DNA from 3 places in the Geobacillus sp. FSL W8-0026 genome. Region 2 is predicted to be linked to each of the others. Evidence: riboswitches for the same ligand, from Rfam matches in the RefSeq annotation. Region 2 holds a riboswitch; each other region holds the start of a gene.

Region 1 (6,990 bases), 130 kb from region 2:
TGGATACGGCTTTACCATGTCATTTCTCAATTAGAAAAACCTTGTTACATCGGTCCTGCTTTTCGCTCATTCTCCCATTGATGAAAGGAATCAGCGGTTTTTCACCGCCCTTCTAAAAGGTTGGTGAAAACCCGCTGTTTGCCTTAATCGGCGATGGAACGTGTGAACATAGAGGCTGATGCAGCCAGTTTTTTCTACTTGAGAAACGATCCGAAGAAGCGGTTGCGCGAGTAAATCACCGGCCTCCTAAACAAACAATCGGTGGCGGAACGGTTCAAGCAAGAGCGGGGCAACGGCGCTGGATGGTTTCGTATTGCCCAGTGGCGCGGCGGCGCTATTCTTCGGCGAAGGCTGCCGTTTTGCCGGGAGGCGCAGGGATGGGGTTACGGCCGATTGAAGGCGCTCCATGGCGGTTTCGTGCTGAGGGGGAATGGGCGTCAACCGCTGGCTGTACGCAGTGGTTTCCCCTCCGTTTTGCGATGACAACGTTGAACGATTGGAGCGCCCTCGGCATCGGTCAGCGGAAAAACGGCGGCACGGCGACGGGCGGGGCTTTGGTTCACCGTCTTTTCGCGCTTTGTGTGATGACCATGTTCACCACTTCCGGGCGCGGCCGGCGTTGGCACTGGCGCAGGGATAGATTTGCGTGATGACCATGTCCATCACTTCCCCCACGACAACGGAGCTTTCGTTCGCCGCCTTTTAGCGCGCCGAAATCGACGGCCGTTCTTTCACAAACGACAGCGCCTGCTCAACATCGGCGATCAGATCGTTGACATCCTCAAGCCCGACGCTCAGCCGCAGCAAGCCGTCGGTAATGCCGCGCCGCAGCCGCTCTTCCTTCGGCATGGCGGCGTGCGACATTTTTGCCGGGTGCGACAAAATCGATTCGACCGCCCCAAGGCTGACGGCGAACACCGGCAGGCGGACGTGGCGGACGAACGTCCGGGCCGCTTCTTCATCGGCCAAGCGGAACGACAGTACGGCGCCAAACCCCGCCGCTTGGCTGCGTTGAATGTCATGGCCCGGATGGTTCGCCAATCCCGGATAATACACCTCTTCCACTTTCGGATGGCGGAGCAAATACTCGGCGATGGCCATGGCCGATTCGGACGACTGTTTCAGCCGAACGTGAAGCGTTTTTAGCCCCCGAAGCACAAGCCACGCGTCTTGGACGCCGAGGACGGCGCCAAAGGCGTTTTGCCATTTGTACAGCTGTTTGCCGAGCTCCTCGTCTTTCACGACCGCCAGTCCGGCGACGACGTCGCTATGGCCGGCTAAAAACTTCGTCGCGCTGTGGAGGACAACGTCGACACCAAGATCCAACGGCCGCTGCAGCGCCGGGGTCATGAACGTATTATCCAAAAACGTCAAACAGCCGTGCGCTTTCGCCAGCTCGACGACAGCGCGAATGTCGGTCACTTTTAACAGCGGGTTGGACGGCGTTTCCATATAAATGACTTTCGTGTTCGGCCGGATGTTTTCCGCCACCGCCTTGCGATCGGTCATATCGACGAACGTATAGTCAATGCCAAACCGGCTCAGCACTTCGGTGACGATCCGGTACGTGCCGCCGTAGACGTCTTCGGTTACGAGCACATGGTCGCCTTTGGACAGGAGCAACAACGCCGTGGAGATGGCGGCCATGCCCGAGGCGAACGCGAACCCGCGCACACCGCCTTCCAAGGCGGCGATCGTCTCCTCAAGCGCCTCGCGCGTCGGGTTGCCGGAGCGGCTGTAGTCGTATTTGCCAAACGAGTCGAAATCGAACTGATGGAACGTGGAGGCGTGCTGGATCGGCACGCTCACCGCCCCGGTTGCGCGGTCGACTTTCCATTCGTTATGGAGCAGTTTTGTCGAAAACGACCATTCCCGTTCCATCGCTCACACCTCTTTCATGTTTTTGAACGCTTGCGCCAAGTCGGCGATCAAATCATCGGCGTGCTCAATGCCGACCGAGAAGCGGAGCAGCCGGTTGCAGACGCCGTTTCGGATGCGGATGTCTTCCGGAATGTCCGCGTGCGTCTGCGTCGCTGGGTACGTGATGAAGCTTTCAACCCCGCCTAGGCTTTCCGCGAACGTAATAAGGCGCAAGCTTTTTAAAAATCCGTTCACCCACTTTTCATCGGCAATCCGGAACGACAGCATCCCACCTCTTCCTGGATATAAGACGTCGGTCACGTCTTCCTGTTCGCGCAAAAAGGCGCTGATGCGCTTGGCGTTTTCTTCATGCTGGCGCATCCTTAGCGCCAACGTTTTCATCCCGCGGATCAATAGCCAAGAGTCAAACGGGGACAAGACGGCGCCGATGGCGTTATGGTACTCGGCCAAGCGTTGACAAAGCGCTTCTCCCTTGGCGACGACCAAGCCGGCCAACACATCGTTATGGCCGCCTAAATATTTCGTGGCGCTGTGGAGGACGATATCGGCTCCTTGTTCGATCGGGCGCTGGAGCACCGGGGTGTAAAACGTGTTATCCACGATCAACAATAGCCCGTGCCGTTGGGCAAGCTGGGCGACCGCGGAAATATCGGTCTCGTGCATCAGTGGGTTTGTCGGCGTTTCCAAGAAAATCGCCTTCGTTTTTTCGCTGATACACGCTTCCACCGCATCGAGATCGGAAAAATCGACATAATGGAACCGAAGACCGTACTTGCGCCAGCCGCGCTCAAACAGCCGGTACGTGCCGCCGTAAAGGTCGGCCGATACGAGAAACTCATCTCCGCTCTCAAACAAGGCGAGCACCGTCTGAATGGCGGCCATGCCGGAGCTGAACGCATAGCCTTGATCGCCGCCTTCCAGCTTTGCGATCGCCTCCTCAACAATTTTGCGCGTTGGATTGCCGGTGCGGATGTAGTCAAACCCGGTCGATTCCCCGATGCCGGCATGGCGGTAGGCGGTCGAAAAATAGACGGGCGGGTTGACCGTTCCTGTCACGGTTTCGCTCCGGTTGCCGATTTGCGCTAACAACGTCTCCAGTTTCTCCATCTCATCTCTCTCCTTCTGCAAAAAAATTCCTCTTGCCCAACGACCGGCGGCCGCAGCGCCCAAACGCTTCGCTGCCGCCCCGCCTCACAGGTCGGCAAAACGGCCGCCGAAACAAAGGAAAATAAAAAAAGTCTTCCAAGAAGAAGACTTTTCCATACACATGGTCATGCTTCTTCTTATCTGCCGAATTGAATGCTCAATTCGCTGGATTTAGCACCTGGCCGCCGGGCGGCTGGTTGCTGAAGCTTCATTGGGCCAGTTCCCTCCGCTTCTCTCGATAAGAACAGGATGGGTATTCAATTTTGTTGCAATTTTATTTATTAAGAAATGTAACGCATTCCAGCGGTTTTTGCAAGTCTTTTTTTCGCTGCGCATCACTCGGCAAATTCACAAAAAATTCGAGCCCTTGATTAACATTTTTTGTACAAATATGTTACAATAACAGATGAACTTGCGCTTTCACTGGAGGATGGTCATGACAGCAGGAACGATGCGCGATTACGCGCTATATAGCGGGGAGCTTCAGGAGAAAATCGAACTGCTCGTCTATTTGCCAAGCAATTTTTCCCCGCTTTACAAATATTCTTTATTAATCGCTCAAGACGGCAAAGATTACTTTATGTACGGAAAAATGAAAACGGCTGTCGAAACGTTAATGGCCAACGGCACGATTGACCGCACGATCGTCGTCGGTATTCCGTATCGGAATGTAAACGACCGCTATGAAAAGTATCATCCATCGGGAACGAAGCACGGAGCGTATCTCCGCTTTCTAGCCCATGAACTCGTGCCGTTTTTGGACCGCGAACTGCCGACGTATCAAATGGGCAAAGGCCGGGCGCTCATCGGTGATTCGCTCGGCGGGACCGTATCGTTGACCGCCGGACTGTTGTATCCGCATACATTCGGAAAAATCGCCATGCAGTCCCCCTACATCGATGATTCGCTCTTGGCGCTCATTCGCTCATTCCGCGATCCGTCGCTGCTCGCCATTTACCATTCCGTCGGCTCGGAAGAAACGGCTGTAAAAACGACAGACGGACAAGTGCGCGACTTTGTGACCCCGAATCGAAAGGCGCGAGATTTGTTGGTCGAAAAAGGGTTTGCCTATACGTACCATGAGTTTGCCGGCGGCCATGCGTGGACGCATTGGCAGCCCGATGTGCCTCGGGCGCTATCGACGATTTTGACGCTGTAGCCGTCCAACGCTAACCATCTCAAGGAGGGGAATTGAAATGAAATACGGCATTGTCATCTTTCCGTCCAAACGAATCCAAGATTTCGCCAACTCCTACCGGAAGCGGTATGACAGCCATTACGCCCTCATCCCGCCGCACATTACATTGAAATATCCATTTGAGGCGGACGAGGAGAAGTTGAAGGCGATGGCAAAGGAGCTGCATCGCATCGCAGCGAAAACGCCTCCAATTCCGATTAAAGTGACGAAATTCAGCTCGTTTTACCCGACCAGCAACGTCATTTATTTGAAAGTGGAGCCAAACGACGTGCTTGAACGCCTTCATGAGCAGCTGCACAGCGGCTTGTTTTCCGGGCAGCCGGAGTTTGTGTTCGTGCCGCACATTACGATCGGCCGGGACTTGCCGAGTGGCGAATATGCGGATGTATACAGCCAGCTGAAGCTGCAAGACGTCCATTTTGAGGAAACGGTCGATCGCTTCCATCTCCTTTATCAGCTGGACAACGGGTCGTGGACCGTCTACGAGACGTTTATCGTCGGAGGAAAGGAAACGGTGTAGCCGATGAACATCGCCATTGGAACGAGCAAAGACCGGCCCCTTTATGAAGACGCGTTGCGCGTCCGCCGCCTTGTCTTCATCGAGGAACAGCACGTGCCGGAGGAAGAAGAAATCGATCAGTTTGAAGATGACGCCTTCCATCTCGTTTTATATGATGGTGACATCCCGGTCGGTGCCGGACGTCTTCGTTTCATCGACGAAGGGGTCGGCAAAATCGAACGGATTTGCGTCTTGCCTTCCTACCGGGGGCGGGGAGCCGGCCGCATGGTCATGGAAGCCATCGAGCAGCTGGCGACATCAAAAGGGGCGAAAAAAGTGAAGCTAAACGCCCAGACGCACGCGGAACCGTTTTACCAACAGCTCGGCTATACAACCGTGTCCGATGTATTTCTAGATGCCGGCATTCCACACGTCGCCATGGTCAAGCCGCTCGAATAGCGAACGAAAGGGAGCTTGCACGCGCAGAGCTCCCTTTCGCTTATTTTTTGTTATTCAACATATTGGCAATCGTATTCAAATCGATTTGCTTGCCGTTATGGACGATCGTTTTCACAATTTGATCCTCAAGTTCCTTTGGCACTTTCCGATTGGCGATTTGCGCCACCCGTTTCACGACTTGACGAACCGTTTTTTCATCGCTGAAGTTGGCGTTTTGCAGCGAGTTGGCGAGCTCAAAAATCTCTTTCATGTTGACGCCTGTTTTCTTTTCGATGTTTTTGAAAAACTGCTGATCCATAGTTCCTCCCCCTTCTTCCTGCTATATCGTATGACAACGCTCCTTCGGCGTGCACGTGACCGAAAGAAAATACGAGCCGCTCCGTGGCGCCGAAACGGCCCGTATCGACTGCGCGCGTCTGTTAAGCGACAAATGCCGCACCGACAATGATCAGCAAGATGAACAACACAACAATCAACACAAAGCCACCGCCATAGCCAAAACCGCCATAGCCGTAGCCGTAATACGGAAAGCCGTAACCGCAGAAGCCCATTCGGATGCACCTCCTTCTCCGTTTACTGTATCGTATTCATGAGCGCGCGCCAGCGTATGGGCGCAACCGCCATTTTGTCAGCCAAATCGGCGGAACAGCTCGGCAAATTCCCGCTCCTTCTTAGTAAACCATCGCTCAATGTAGTCCAAGTTGCCTTGCACCTTTTGGAGAAACCCGTTGTTCAGCTTTTCGATTTCTTGCAGCTGTTTGGTAAAATCGCTTCCCCATTGTTCAAACAGGCGGATGAACGTTTCATGTCCTTCTTTGCGCGAGGCGACCCAGCCTTCCAACGCTTTTTCCAGTTCTTTGCTCACGATGTTTCCCCCCTTTTCTTTCTGTTGTATGCCAAATAGGGGGGAAGTGGTGAAGGCGTTGCGGTTCTTTTTTGGCCGTTTTTTATCGGTTTCCGACAGCAGCCCCCATTTCAATTTTGTGCAGGGCAGAAGGGAGTCTGGATTTTGTAACACCTATCATATGTTTCTCCTATTTCATTTTTGTACAGGCAGTGGGAAATGAATGTCGGTTGGCGATGGCCAAAACGCCTGTTTGTATGGTATCCTATTCCTGTCGATGTTCTTTGAAAACTCGATATATGGGGCTGTGACAGGAAAGGCTCTGTCATGGAAAATATCCAAGCATCCATTCGTCTACCACGCCCACCGAAGTTGCGAAAACCAAGCGAAAATAGGGGCGTGGCAAGTCCGATGTACAAGTTTGCCATACGTGCAGGAGGCTTACGCCATTGGTACTGCCAGCCGTCGGGGCGACGGGGATAGGCTGCTCAATCATTGAAGGATGCCTTGAAGGGCGGTGATTGAAGGAAACAAGTCGCTTACCAGCCTCGTTTCTCAAATCGAAAAGCCCTGTCGCAGCGAAAATCGGCTTGCAAACGTCCCCTATTGTTCAAGAGAAACAACCGTTTTTCACCCGCCTTCTTGGCGTTCGCAGGAATCTCTTCAAATTTTGTCAAGTAAGGTGGAGTAGTTCAAAACAGTGGCAGAAAGAGGAGGAGGAAAAACGATGAAACGCATTGAAACGCTGGAACAATTCGAGGCGGCCATTTCCGGCAGCCAACCAACGGTGATCAAATTTTATACGACGTGGTGTCCGGACTGTGTGCGCTTGAACATGTTCATCGATGAGATCATTCGCGAGTACGGGCAATACGATTGGCTGGAGATCGACCGCGATCAATTCCCCGAGCTTGGCGAAAAATATCAAGTGCTCGGCATTCCAAGCCTGCTTGTCTTCCGAAA
Region 2 (6,990 bases):
CGAAGAAGCTCCAGGCCGGAAGAGAGGTCTTGCTGAGATTCGGCGATGCTGTATACGCAGGCGAACAGCACCACGGCCCAATACCGTTTCACCGCCCGAATGTGACGAACACGGTACCCATCGAGCTTCAGCTGGTCTTTGGCCTGCCGGAAAAAGCATTCGATCGTCCAGCGCTGGGCATAATAACGCAAGATCTCTTCATCGCCTAGCTCCCGGTCGGTGCTCAAGACGACATGGAGATGATCTGGCGTCATCGGTTCATCCGCCTTCCAAGCCAGCAGCACCACCGCGTCATCGAGGCCATGGATCGCTCCCTCGTAGCGATACACGCGGTAACGCTCCTTCCCCACCGTGACGAGGCGGGTGTCGTTGGGCTCGATATAGCGGGCGAACTTCTTCGCTTGGATGGCGATACCTTTCGGATAGAGAATCCGGTTCGTCTTGAGCATGGCGATGACATGGAATCCTTGTTTCAGGCAGGCTTCGATGAGCGCTTGGGACGGATACCACGAATCCATGAGCACATACACCGGCTGAGCCCGTTTCCCCTTGAGCGAGGAAAGCATCTCGATCGCTAGGTCGATCTTGCTTCTTCCCGCCGTCTTGTCATACAGACGAAAGGCGAACGGGAACGCTTGCGAGAAAGTATGCACCATCCGCCAAACGAGCGAATGCCCCCAAACGGATTGATGATCTTTGTGCGAGTAGTGCCAATCACACCCTTGAATGGCGCGGGCAGCCCGTGACGAAGGCTTCGTTTTTTGGCAAATCGTATCATCAATCGAAACAAAAAGGGGTTGATTCTCCTGTTTGGCGATTCGCTGGATGCGATGAAGGATCCATTGCTGGAGTTTGCGAAGCAACGTCTCTTCATCCCAAGGGCTTTTCGTGAAAAAATGGCTGAGCGTGGTTCGATGATTGGGATGAAAACTCCAGTGATGGACATCGGTCAATGTTCCCGAAAATCCCTTGGTAGTCAAGGCATCCACAATATGAACGAGATGCTTGATGACCGGTTTCGAGAAATCAAGCGCCAATCCCAGCGTCATGAAAAACTTGTGGATTCCTTGATGATGTGCTCATCGATTCATGAGACATGAACCTCCTTGCGGGTAGTTTGAGCACATCTATTTTACTCAAGGAGCTGGGTTCATGTCTCCTTTTTTGTTTAGCTGTCAATTTATGTTAGCAAATTTGCTCATCTACAGTTCTCTATTCTTTTTCCACTATGATTCAATCGCTTTGCATTTACACCTCTCACCCATGAGACACCGTTGCCTCCAAGCCGGCGGAGAGAATGAGCAGCACAACCGCCACCAAAAACAAAAAGAGGATATCGCGTATATAGAGCGGTTCCGTTTTTTCCCCCCTCGCTCTTTTCTTCACAATGTGAAGAAATCGCCATGTTTCATATCCTAATGTACAAAACAAAAGATGTCCCATTATTTCCGGAATGGCATGGGGGAAAACTCCTGTCATCAACGGATGCCAACCATAGCCTTTGGCGACTCCTTTCACGATCACTCCGAGCATCGCAGCATGATAACCAAGATAAAGAGTATTAGCCATTCCTAACGTCAGCCATCCGCCGACCATCAAAATGACCCCAACCATCAAGTTGTGCCCGAAAGTAGCCCAAAACGCCATCGAAGTCGGATGAATGACAAGTTTTTGCGAAAAAATCCCTGCCCCCAATGCAAAGCAGACAACATACACCCCTAGTGACAATAGAAAATACGGGAAATGAGTGTGAATGGCTCGCTTGATCATCATCAATGCCCCCTCACATGCGCCGCGCATATCGAGAACTGTGCCACAATACAAGGTAAAGCATCACGACAAACAAACCGCTGTACCACGCCCAACTCCAACCTTTCAAGAGCATAAAAAAGGCCGAAACGAGCGATGAAAAGATGGTGATGTAAATTAACAAGCGATGAAACGAATGATTTCCGGCTGCAATCAACATATACCCTGCATAATCACGCGGAGATGTCAATGCCGCTTGTTCACCGCTGGCTAAAACAAGGCAGAACACTTCATAATCGGTGCGCAAAATCCGTTTCACAACAAACGGATAGGCTGGCAGCATCAGTATCGCTCCGATTACCGCCCACACCCCTCGATGCACTCCCGATAATCCGATATATTCGATAAACAGCCATCCGCATGCGATTAGGCATGGGTAACTCCCTAATCGCTCAAGCAGCGTCCATTTCGCTTCAATTAACGATCCAAGGGGAGGCGGAGAAAGAAGCCGAAAAACAAGGAGACGCTCCATTTCGCTTTCAAACTGAAAAATGTCTGGAAAGGCATCGGTCATGGCTCGCAACGTCCCTGTCATGACCAAGTATACTTCGAACAGAAACAAAAACAAAAGGATCGCTCCGTTGTGAACGGCCGCCAACAGCGGCAAATTCGCTCCAGCAACCAAGAACAATTCCCCTGGCAGAAACAGCGTCCAAGGCGGCTTGGCCAACTCCTTTGCTTTGCGCATGAACAGACAAAGATCCTTATATAAAATCGCATTGTTCGTGCCGCGAACCGCTAATACCTCAATGGCACGCAGCTGCCATGAATACAGCTTATCCATCGCCTTGCTGGAATGAGAGGCACGAAGAAAAGGAAAACAAAGCAGAGCCAACAGTACAAACCCAGCTCCAACAAGTGATAAAGCAGTGCTTGAAAAGGACCATCCTTCCCCTAAGTGGGCCATGCGTTGATAAAATTGCTGTTGCCAGTGAGCAACGTAATCATCCATATGCGCAAGATAAGAAAGCGACAACCCATACATCCGAACCGCTTGGCGGGACAATTGCAACAGCGGCATTATCGCCGCAAGCACAGCATACCCGAGCGCCAATGAGGCCATGCGAAAGAACAAAGCTGAACATACACGCGCCGCTCTAGTTGTTGAACCGCGCATCATATGCGATATGACATACAGAAGCAGCATCATCGCTTGCCCAAGCCATACCCACACCGCTCCTACCACCCCAAACTTGGCGATCAAGCCGACAGAGGGAGGGAGAAACAACGGCGATAGACGCAGCAAAGACACCGCATAGTGAAGGCCTAGCAACCGCCTCCATACGTGATCATCCCGCACACTAGACAACCGCAAATAGTCAAAATGGTAGCGGCGCTCCAACGCCTCTTTTGACTCCAGCGAAACCCCGATTAGAGGACCGACCGATAAAAAGAAAAGAATCAACATCGTCACAACAGGACGAAACATCATTGTCGATCGAAAACAGATCACTGCAACGAGCGCCGACGAAATGAGCCATTTCGTCGCTTCCAACAACAACAGTGTCGTCCGCGGGGAAAACGGTGATTTTCGCTGTAAAGGGGCGATACTGCTTCGCTGTTTTTGGAGATACCATAGCCATACGAGTCTCACGGCTCTTCCCCCTTTCATCTCATAGGAACGGCAGGGGGCCTTTCTCCCCCTGCCGGTTTCCATGTTACCATGCAATAGCCGCTTTTTGTTCCCGCTCAGCCACTATTTTTTTCACCGTTGCTACAAACGCTGACCAGCCAATTTCCAAAATGGCATCGACTCCGCCTGACAAAATCGCAGTAATTCCAAGAATCATCGAAACGAGCGTGGAGCCGGTCAGCACGATCGAAACAACAGTTGTAGCAACTGCTTGCGACACGCCGAGCGTTCTGGCAATAAGCGTGAACTACTCGTATTTCAAATCCGATCGGACTTTATTTTATTTTCCGCAATAAACGCGAATAAACGATCCCATAAACAAGAACGGCCGCAATCAATGCGATTTTTCCCCACATTGGCATCTTAGCCGCTTTTAAACCAAAGGCAAGGACAATAAACAACACAAACGGCAGGCTAATGAGAATAAAATACGGCCACGACCATCGTTTCATCTATTTCACTCCTGTCTGTGACGCCATTTCTATTAAATTCCTTGTTAACATCATCCATTTTTTATTATACACTTTGACTCTTAAAAAAAAATTAAAAAAAAAGAGAAATGAGTTGACGTTTTTCGTCTTTTTTTAACATATTTCGACATTTTTTGTGCTATCGAAACAAAAGGCTCTTCACTAAAAGTTGTATTTCATGACATGCCTTAACTTATGCATCCACGAAAGAATAGGAACAAATCATTTTTTGCCTACACCTGTTCAGAGAAGTGCACGTTATGGTGATGAACTAAGCAAAAAAGCGATTGGTAAGAAATTGGTGTCAGCGCAAGGAGATGTTCAATAGCCAAAACACAATAGAGGTCGGTGGACTTAGTGCAACATACTACTGATTTCACCTATTTCTCAATTAGAGAGACTTAGTGGAATCCACTTTCTTTTCTGAATGAAAATGCCGGCCTGACGCGAGATTTTCATGCCTGGGTGGAGGGCAAGTCGCGCTGCTCATGGAACTTTTCTGAATGAAAATGCCTCTGATTGGTGTGTGACAACGGTTTTTCACCAGCCTCAATCGGAAAACAGCGCATGGCTTCGTTGAACATCGGCCACTGGAGAATGTCTTTCCCTGCTGAACGTTCGATTGGCAAGCAAAGAGAAAACACCGATTGCCCGCATGGCGGCAGGTGTTTGTAGCGCTATTTCCGATTTTTGCAATCATACAAGAGTTCCTTCTCCCTTGATCGGGCAAATCTTTGGCAAATTTCTTGCTTCACTGTATTGAATAATTTCAAAAAATACATTAAATTATATAGTAATCACCCAAACGGGACGATACAATTGGATACGAATTTTCTTATCAAGAGAGGGGGAGGGACTGGCCCGGTGAACCCTCAGCAACCTGGCGGGCGGCCAAGGTGCTAAATCCAGACAGGCAGCAGCCTGGAAGATAAGAAGAAGCGAACGGAAAGTCTTCTTCTTAGAAGGCTTTTTTCTTTTACTTGCCAAGAAACGGGGGAAATGGAACGTGGGATTGCTTGATGAGTTGAAACAACGCGTGCTGATCGCCGATGGGGCGATGGGGACGCTTCTCTATTCGCATGGCGTTGACCGTTGTTTTGAAGAATTGAATCTATCGAAACCGGAAGACATCGTCCATATTCACGAAGCCTATATCGCGGCAGGCGCCGACGTCATCCAGACGAATACCTACGGCGCCAACTATGTGAAACTCGCCCGCTACGGCTTGCAAGATGAGGTGCCGGCCATCAACCGGGCGGCGGTGCGGCTCGCTAGGCAAGCCGCCAACGGTCGGGCGTACGTGCTCGGGACCATTGGCGGGCTGCGCACGTTAAACAAAAGCGCCGTGCCGCTTGATGAAGTGAAGCGGACGTTCCGCGAGCAGCTGTTTGTCTTGCTGGCGGAGGGAGTGGACGGCGTGCTGCTCGAGACGTATTACGATTTAGAAGAGTTGGAGACGGTGCTCGCCATCGCCCGCAAAGAGACGGACTTGCCGGTCATCGCCCATGTGTCGCTCCATGAAGTGGGCGTCTTGCAAGACGGCACGCCGCTCGCTGACGCCCTCGCCCGCTTAGAAGCGCTTGGCGCCGATGTCGTCGGGCTCAACTGCCGGCTCGGGCCGTACTATATGCTTCAATCGCTCGAGGAAGTGCCGCTGCCAACGCGCGCCTTTTTATCGGCGTACCCGAACGCGAGCCTCCCCGACTATCGCGATGGCCGGCTCGTCTATGAGACGAATGCCGAATACTTCGAGGAAACGGCGAAAGCGTTTCGCGACCAAGGGGTGCGGCTGCTCGGCGGATGCTGCGGCACGACGCCGAACCATATTGAAGCGATGGCGCGGGCGCTGCAAGACCGGACGCCGGTAACGGAAAAAACGGTCAAACGACGCGCCGTGCCGGTGTCGGTCCAATCCGACATTCCATCATCAGCGACGCCGCTTCCCGAACTTGTCCGCGCCCGCCGCTCGGTGATCGTCGAGCTCGATCCCCCGAAAAAATTGGGCATTGACAAATTTCTCGCCGGGGCGAAAGCGCTCCATGACGCCGGCATTGACGCGCTGACGCTGGCCGACAACTCGCTCGCCACGCCGCGCATCAGCAACGCCGCCGTCGCGGCCATCATCAAAGAGCGGCTCGGCGTCCGCCCGCTCGTGCATATTACGTGCCGCGACCGCAACTTGATCGGCCTGCAGTCACACTTGATGGGCCTGCATACGCTCGGCATCACCGACGTGCTCGCCATTACCGGCGACCCGTCAAAAATCGGCGACTTTCCGGGAGCGACATCGGTGTACGATTTATCGTCGTTTGATTTAATCCGCTTGATCCGCCAGTTTAATGAGGGATTGTCGTATTCGGGCAAACCGCTCGGACAAAAAACGAACTTCTCGATCGGCGCGGCGTTCAATCCGAATGTCCGCCATTTGGATAAGGCCGTTGAGCGGATGGAGAAAAAAATTCAGTGCGGCGCCCATTATTTCTTGACTCAACCGGTTTACTCGGAAGAGAAAATCATGGCCGTGCACGAAGCGACGAAACATTTGAATGCGCCGATTTACATCGGCATTATGCCGCTTGTGAGCGCGCGCAACGCCGAGTTTTTGCATCATGAGGTGCCGGGCATTACGCTGTCCGACGATATTCGCGCCCGCATGGCCGCCTGCGGCGACGACCCGGTGCGGGCGGCGCGCGAAGGAATCGCCATCGCCAAAGCGCTCATTGATGCGGCGTTCGACTTGTTTCACGGCATTTATTTCATTACGCCGTTTTTGCGCTACGACATGACGGTGGAGCTCGTCCGCTACATTCACGAAAAAGAAGCGGCCGCGAAAGAAAGGAAGGTTGTGCATGGCTGACCTCATCTTCGAACAACAGCTGCAGCGAAAAATTCTTGTCATCGACGGCGCCATGGGCACCATGATCCAAAGCGCCAACTTATCAGCCGCCGACTTTGGCGGCGAGGCGTATGAAGGGTGCAACGAATACTTGACCATCACCGCCCCGCACGTCATCCGCCGCATTCATGAAGCGTACTTGGAAGCCGGCGCGGACATCATTGAAACGAACACGTTCGGGG
Region 3 (6,990 bases), 210 kb from region 2:
CGAATTGGTAGCCATGCTCTTTCATTTGCGACTCTAAATAAGGAATGTGTTGGAAGTAGTTGGCATCAATTTCTTTGTCGGCCAACGCTTTGTTCGGCAAAATATAGTCTTGGAACGTAATGATCTCCAAGTCAATGCCTTTTTTCTTCAAAATCGGTTTCGCTTTTTCCAAAATTTCCGCATGCGGCACGTTCGAGGCGCCGACTTTCAGTTTTACCAATTTGCCGTTGCCACCCTCATCGGCGGCGTTGTTGTTGCCGCCGCAAGCCGCCAAGGCGAACACCAAGACGGAAGCGAACAGCACGCCAAGCCATTTTTTCATCGATTTTTTCCTCCTTTTATCGTTTATCTATTTTGGAAGTGACAATGTCACCGATCCACTGAATGACAAAGACAATCACAAGCACCAACACGGTCGCGACAAACGTCACATCGTTATGGCTGCGCTGAAATCCTTCCAAATACGCCAAATTCCCAAGTCCACCGGCGCCGACAACGCCAGCCATCGCCGTATAGCCGACAAGCGACACCGCGGTGACGGTAATCCCCGAGACAAGAGCTGGCAACGATTCCGGCAAAAGCACCTTCCAAATGATCGTCCACGTCGAGGCGCCCATCGCCTGCGCCGCTTCAATGACCCCTTTGTCAATTTCGCGGAGGGCGATCTCAACCATGCGGGCGTAAAACGGCGCCGCACCGATGATGAGCGCCGGCAGCGCCGCGTTGGCGCCGAGCATCGTCCCGACGAGCCATTTCGTAAACGGAATAAGCAAAATGATCAAAATAATGAACGGAATGGAGCGGAAAATGTTGACGAACGCCGCGATGACCGTATTGGCCAGCCGGTTCTCCCATAGGTTTCCCTTTGCCGTTAAAAATAACAGCAGCCCAAGCACCACTCCGAGGACGAACGTGGCGGCGACCGCCATGCCGGTCATGTACAGCGTCTCGACCGTTGCCGCCCACATCGTTTCCCATTGCACGTTCGGCAGGAGGTTAGCGAGCATCGTGAATCACCTCCACCGCCACTTGTTGGTCTTGAATATAGTCGAGCGCCCGACCGATTTCATCCGCCGCCCCGTCGATGTGCACAAACAGCACGCCGTAGGCGCCTTGATGGGTTTGTGAAATTTTTCCTTGTAAAATGTTGACATCAACGGCAAATTGGCGGACGACTTGCGTAATGAGCGGCTGTCCAGCGGCGGCGCCGACAAACGTCAACTGCGCGATCACCCCGTTCGGGTAGTGGCCGAACAGATGCGAGACAGCTTCTTCGGTTTCCTCCGGCTCGACCAGCTGCTTGACGAACCGTTTCGTAATCGGCTGCTGCGGGTTCCGGAACACGTGCAGCACGTCGCCTTGTTCGACGATTTTGCCGCTTTCCATCACCGCGACGCGGTCGCAAATTTTGCGAATGACGTGCATTTCATGGGTGATGAGCACGATCGTCAGCCCGAGCCGCTTGTTGATGTCAACGAGCAAATCCAAAATCGCGTCCGTCGTCTGCGGATCGAGGGCGGACGTCGCCTCATCGCAAAGCAGGACTTTCGGATTGTTGGCGAGCGCCCGCGCGATGCCGACCCGCTGCTTTTGCCCGCCGCTCAGCTGCGACGGATACGCCTCTTCCCGCCCGGTGAGACCGACAAGCTGGATGAGCTCATCGACGCGCTTTTGCCGTTCCTCTCTCGGAACACCGGCGATCTCGAGCGGAAAAGCGATATTTTCCCTGACGGTGCGCGACCAAAGCAAGTTGAAATGCTGGAAAATCATGCCGATTTCCTGACGGGCGTTTCGAAGCTCCCGACCTTTCACGCGCGCCATGTCGCGGCCGGCGACGATCACCCGACCGCTCGTCGGTTTTTCCAATCCGTTTAACAGCCGAATGAGCGAACTTTTTCCGGCCCCGCTGTAGCCGATAATTCCAAAAATTTCTCCTTCGCGAATCTCAAGCGACACGTTGTCAACGGCTGTCACCGCACCGTTGGCCGCTTGGTATACTTTCGTCACCTGTTCAAGGGTGATCATCGTTTCACCTTCCTTTCTTGCCGTGCGCTTCCCGTTCGCCAGCAGGCGCAAGCCCCGCCGCCGAGCGCGCCCGCGCAAGCAGCCGAAGCGGGCTGTTCACGCCCAGCGCCCAAGCAAGCGCAAAAAGAAAACCTTTCTGCCCGCGGAGAACAGAAAGGTATTGTCTACCATTCCGTCTCTTATCTCTCAAAGCAGGCTGCTTTGTGTGAATTGGCACCATTTCAGCGCAAGCGCTGACGGTTGCCGGGCTTCATTGGGCACATCCCTCCACCTCTCTTGATAAGAGCACAACGCAAATGTATTCAATTTGGTTACGAATGTGATTGTATCATTGGATGTCGAATCGTGTCAACCTATTTTTTATCCAACATGCCGATACGGCTTGGCCAAATGGAGGAGCGACTCCAGCAGCAATAAATGGCGGAAGCTTCCCGATACGTGCACTTCTTGCAGCCGGACGAGCTGCTGCAGCTTCAGCTCACCGCTCAGCAAGGAGGCGAGCGCTTCCTTCGAACCGCGCACCGTCAACGTGTTTCGTTCATCGTTCTCGCACTCAACGATGGCCGGCTCTTTGCCAAGCAAGACGGAAGCGGCCTCCCCGTCGCTTTCAAACCGAACGCATAACTGCTCGTCCGGCAAAATCGGCAACAAATGACGCAACATTTGCATCCGCTCGATGAACCGTTCCACAAACTCACGCACTTCCATTGACCATCACCCCCATGTCCTTTGTTCTCTATTTCCATATGTGGGGGCAAGAATCCTTTACAAAAATCTCGACAGCCTGTTGACGAACGGACGCCGTTTTTGTCATTTCCCAAGAAATGTGTCAAACGGAGTCAAAAAAAGGGGGACAGTCAACGCGGCAGCCGGGCTTGCAGTTGCTCATACAAATCGGTGACGGAAGGGAACGCATACCATTTGTCGGCCATCGCTCCGTCAACAAAAAGAAGCAAGCATGGAACGCTGGAAATTTGCCACTCCACAGCCTGCTCAGGAATATAGTTGATATCCGTTTCGTAAAACGGCAACGTCGGGAATAGCTGCTCGATAATCACGAGCATCCGCCGCGCCAATTGACATGTGCCGCACAGCGGGGTATACAAATACAGCGCCAAAAGCGGCTCGTTCTCGATCGTTTTTCTGAGCTCATTGCGATCGATCGCGTTCACCCGCTTCCCCCCTTCATCAACCATTCCATTCGCACCTCAAAATCGGCGCGCAGCAACACTTGCGCCAAATGCCAAAGCGGAGCGGCCGCCACTTCCCGGTACGCCCGGTCAATATAAATATGTTCGGCTTCGGGAAACATGCGGCGAAACTGGCGGCGCAGCTTCTCCCCCGCCTCATCGGCGTCGGCAAGCACGTATACATCTTGGCCTTCGAACTCGTCGGCCAACTCTTCCAAGCGGGCATCGCTGATCGTCCCGTTCGTACACACGATCACGACCGGTTCATTCAACACCGCCGCCACCTTTTGTTTATCCGATCTCCCCTCGACGATGATCACCTTTTCCACTTGTCGCATATCCGCCCCACCTAACTCCACCAATGTTGTGCTCTATTGTATGATCGATGCGAGCCAAAGGTTGAAAAAAAGCAACGGCCATCCACCGTTGCCTTTCAACACCAGCCCGCTTCCCCGTCGCAGTCGACATATTTTTGCCCCGGCTCAACGGTAGCGGTCACGTCTTTGTAAACTTTTCCATTTTGCACTGTATAGCCGCTTTTTAACGGAACGGTCTCCGGAAGCGGAACATGGCCGATCAGCTCCCCTTCCGCATACAAATCAAGCGTGCGGCCGTTCCATTTGCCGATTACCCGATCGGTCACATCGATGCGCGCCGATTGCAGCGCCATCTTTCGCACCCCCTTGTTTCATTTCTTCCATATGTATAGGGTGCCCGAATTGAGCCGAAAATGACGGCCATGTTTATCCTTCCGTCACCATCGCTTCATATTGTTCCGCTGTCAATAATTGGTCAATCTCACGGGTGTCGCTCGGTTTCACGACGATCATCCACGCTTTCTCGTACGGCGATTCGTTGACATACTCCGGATGATCGTTGAGCGCCTCGTTTACTTCGACGACCGTTCCGCTGACCGGCGCGTACAGCTCCGAGACGGTTTTCACCGACTCAACGCTGCCGAACGGCTCGTTCGCTTTCAGCTGCGCGCCCACTTCCGGCAGTTCGACAAAGACGATATCCCCCAACTCGGATTGCGCGTAATCCGTAATGCCGATGCGCACGTGTTCGCCTTCGACGCGCACCCACTCATGCTCTTTCGTATAGCGAAGTTCCTTTGGCGTGTTCATCGAATCCCTCCATTGCGACAAAAAAGTGTGCTCCTCTTCATCATAACCGATTTTCCGCGAAAACTCACCGTCTGTCTGTTCGGCCGGCGAAAAATTTTTGGGCTTCGCACCCGCCCTGTCGAAAACCGTTGTCTACGCCGGCCGCCCGAACCGGCGGAACAACCCCCGTTTGCCCCTTTCACTGTTGCCGTTCCGCCGTGCCCGGATGGCGAACTCATTACCGATTCACGGCCGGCGCCTGTCCAAAAAACGATTCATACGCCGACTCGCGAAACCCGACGATCACCCGCTCGCCATCCGTCAAAATCGGCCGCTTCACCAGCATTCCGTCCGAAGCGAGCCAATTGAGCATCTCGTCTTCCGATGCGCCGTCAAGCTTGTCCTTTAATCCGAGCTCGCGGTATTTCAACCCGCTTGTATTAAAAAATGTTTTCAGCGGCAGCCCGCTTTTCCGATGCAGGTCGGCGAGCTGCTCTTTCGTCAGCGGCTCGTCGACCAAATGCACCGTTTGCACCTCAATGCCGTGGTCATCCAACCATTTTTTCGCCTTCCGGCACGTTCCGCACTTTGGATACCAATAGAGCGTGAGCGTCATCGTCCTCCCCCTTTCCGCTGAATTCGCTCGGATGATCCGATGTTTGGCGGCGCCCGTTCCCAACAGCGAGAACAAGCGGCCAAAGGCAGCGAACCGTCCGCTTCTGCCTGCAGTTTCCTCGAAACGACAAGAAGTACCAGGTCGGACCTGGTACTTCTCATTATCACACAACTTACCGCGCCGCTTCAACGCTCACACAACATATCGTTCCGCTTCAATGAGCGCAGCGGCCGTTTCACGTTTTTTCGCGATCACGTTGATCGGCGTATGGCGCGTCAGCCGGCGGAGCGCGGCGAGCATCATCCGCAGCGTGTCACCTTGCTCCACAGCGACGAGCGTCTCTTTCGCATGGGCTTCAATTTCATTGAACGCCTCTTGGCAGAAAATTTGCGTGTACAGCACTTTTTGTTTGTTTTTCTCCTCACCGCTCGCTTGAATCGCTTTTTCCGTGCGCAAGAGCGCCGATTCCATCGCGTAAACGTTCGAAACGATGTCAGCGATGTTGACGAGCACTTCTTGCTCTTCTTCAATGCGCTGGCCGTATTTTTGCGCCGCCAAGCCGGCGACCATCAAGGCAACTTTTTTCGCTTGGCGCACCAAGTATTTCTCTTGTTCCAGCGCGCCCGAACCCGGCTCTTCAGCGGCCATCATCATGAGCTCTTCCTGCAGCTGCTGCGCTTTTTGGAACAGCGGCAGCTCGCCTTTTACCGCTTTTTTCAAGTACATGCCCGGCACGAGCAGGCGGTTGATTTCGTTCGTTCCTTCAAAAATGCGGTTGATGCGCGAGTCGCGGTAGGCGCGCTCGATTTCGTATTCTTGCATAAAGCCGTAGCCGCCATGGATTTGCACGCCTTCATCGACGATGTAATCGAGCACTTCCGTGGCAAAAAACTTGTTCAGTGAGCATTCGATCGCGTATTCGGCGATCGATTTGGCCACTTCTTTGCCATCTTTCGCTTTTTCGGCATCAAGCAAGCCCATCCGCTCATCGAACAAGCCGACCGTGCGGTAGACCGAGCTTTCGGCGGCATACAGGCGCGACGCCATCGTCGCCAATTTTTCCTGCGTCAGCGTAAACTGCGAAATCGGACGTTTGAATTGTTGGCGCTGATTGGCGTATTTGACCGTGATCTCAAACGCCCTCTTCGCGCCGCCGACCGCCCCCAACCCGAGCTTGTAGCGGCCGATGTTCAAAATGTTAAAGGCGATGACATGGCCTTTGCCGATTTCGCCGAGCACGTTTTCTTTCGGCACCGGTACGTCTTGCAAAATGAGCGTCCGCGTCGATGAGCTTTTGATCCCCATTTTCTTCTCTTCCGGACCGGTTGAAACGCCCGGGAAATCGCGCTCAACGATGAAGGCTGTAAAATGTTGGCCGTCGACTTTCGCATAGACGACAAACACATCGGCGAATCCGGAGTTCGTGATCCATTGTTTTTCGCCGTTTAAAATGTAATGTGTGCCTTCCGCATTGAGCTTCGCTGTCGTTTTCGCGCCGAGGGCGTCCGAACCCGAGCCCGGCTCCGTCAAGGCATAAGCGGCGATTTTTTCGCCGGTCGCCAAATACGGCAAGTATTTTTGTTTTTGTTCTTCCGTGCCAAACAACACGATCGGCAGCGAACCGATCCCGACGTGCGCCCCGTGCGAAATCGCAAAGCCGCCGGCCGGCGCCATTTTTTCGGCAATGATGGCCGAGCTGACCTTATCTAAGCCCAAGCCGCCGTACTCTTCCGGAATGTCCGCGCTCAACAGGCCGAGCTCGCCCGCTTTGCGGAGCAGCTTCACCGAGCGGTCAAACTCGTGATTTTCCAGATGTTCAAGCTGCGGAAGCACCTCGTTGTTGACATACTCTTCCGTCGTTTTGGCGATCATTTGATGTTCGTCGGTGAAATCTTCGGGCGTAAACACGCGCTCCGCCGGAATGTCTTCAATTAGAAAGCTGCCGCCTTTGATCGCTTCTTCGATTGTTTTGGCCATCGTTCATTTCCTCCCTCAAAAGATGATTGATGATCCGGGCGGCAACGCCGCCCGGGAAATGGACGTTCCTTGCAGC

What was found. Region 2 has a riboswitch for S-adenosylmethionine ahead of NST29_RS14175 (bifunctional homocysteine S-methyltransferase/methylenetetrahydrofolate reductase). Riboswitches for the same ligand answer to the same signal wherever they lie in the genome.
Positions count from the first base shown of each region.
Region 1: linked by a shared signal. The riboswitch ahead of NST29_RS13475 (methionine biosynthesis PLP-dependent protein) and the one ahead of NST29_RS14175 (bifunctional homocysteine S-methyltransferase/methylenetetrahydrofolate reductase) in region 2 are both predicted to bind S-adenosylmethionine.
Region 3: linked by a shared signal. The riboswitch ahead of NST29_RS15215 (methionine ABC transporter ATP-binding protein) and the one ahead of NST29_RS14175 (bifunctional homocysteine S-methyltransferase/methylenetetrahydrofolate reductase) in region 2 are both predicted to bind S-adenosylmethionine.

Region 1 is NZ_CP150194.1:2,692,510-2,699,499, forward strand. It holds gene NST29_RS13465 (hypothetical protein) at 431-640, shown strand; gene metC (cystathionine beta-lyase) at 703-1,881, opposite strand; gene NST29_RS13475 (methionine biosynthesis PLP-dependent protein) at 1,885-2,988, opposite strand; SAM riboswitch class I at 3,162-3,272, opposite strand; gene NST29_RS13480 (alpha/beta hydrolase-fold protein) at 3,458-4,186, shown strand; gene NST29_RS13485 (YjcG family protein) at 4,224-4,745, shown strand; gene NST29_RS13490 (GNAT family N-acetyltransferase) at 4,749-5,183, shown strand; gene NST29_RS13495 (stage VI sporulation protein F) at 5,224-5,481, opposite strand; gene NST29_RS13500 (YjcZ family sporulation protein) at 5,603-5,734, opposite strand; gene NST29_RS13505 (hypothetical protein) at 5,812-6,048, opposite strand; gene NST29_RS13510 (thioredoxin family protein) at 6,755-6,990, shown strand, end outside.
Region 2 is NZ_CP150194.1:2,822,581-2,829,570, forward strand. It holds gene NST29_RS14150 (IS701 family transposase) at 1-1,049, opposite strand, end outside; gene NST29_RS14155 (stage II sporulation protein M) at 1,258-1,770, opposite strand; gene NST29_RS14160 (hypothetical protein) at 1,784-3,403, opposite strand; gene NST29_RS14165 (uberolysin/carnocyclin family circular bacteriocin) at 3,468-3,680, opposite strand; gene NST29_RS14170 (hypothetical protein) at 3,718-3,894, opposite strand; SAM riboswitch class I at 4,745-4,847, shown strand; gene NST29_RS14175 (bifunctional homocysteine S-methyltransferase/methylenetetrahydrofolate reductase) at 4,919-6,769, shown strand; gene metH (methionine synthase) at 6,762-6,990, shown strand, end outside.
Region 3 is NZ_CP150194.1:3,029,574-3,036,563, forward strand. It holds gene NST29_RS15205 (MetQ/NlpA family ABC transporter substrate-binding protein) at 1-322, opposite strand, end outside; gene NST29_RS15210 (methionine ABC transporter permease) at 339-1,007, opposite strand; gene NST29_RS15215 (methionine ABC transporter ATP-binding protein) at 997-2,025, opposite strand; SAM riboswitch class I at 2,202-2,311, opposite strand; gene NST29_RS15220 (hypothetical protein) at 2,386-2,733, opposite strand; gene NST29_RS15225 (thioredoxin family protein) at 2,883-3,197, opposite strand; gene NST29_RS15230 (toprim domain-containing protein) at 3,194-3,553, opposite strand; gene NST29_RS15235 (YusG family protein) at 3,649-3,885, opposite strand; gene gcvH (glycine cleavage system protein GcvH) at 3,959-4,342, opposite strand; gene NST29_RS15245 (arsenate reductase family protein) at 4,560-4,937, opposite strand; gene NST29_RS15250 (acyl-CoA dehydrogenase family protein) at 5,130-6,914, opposite strand.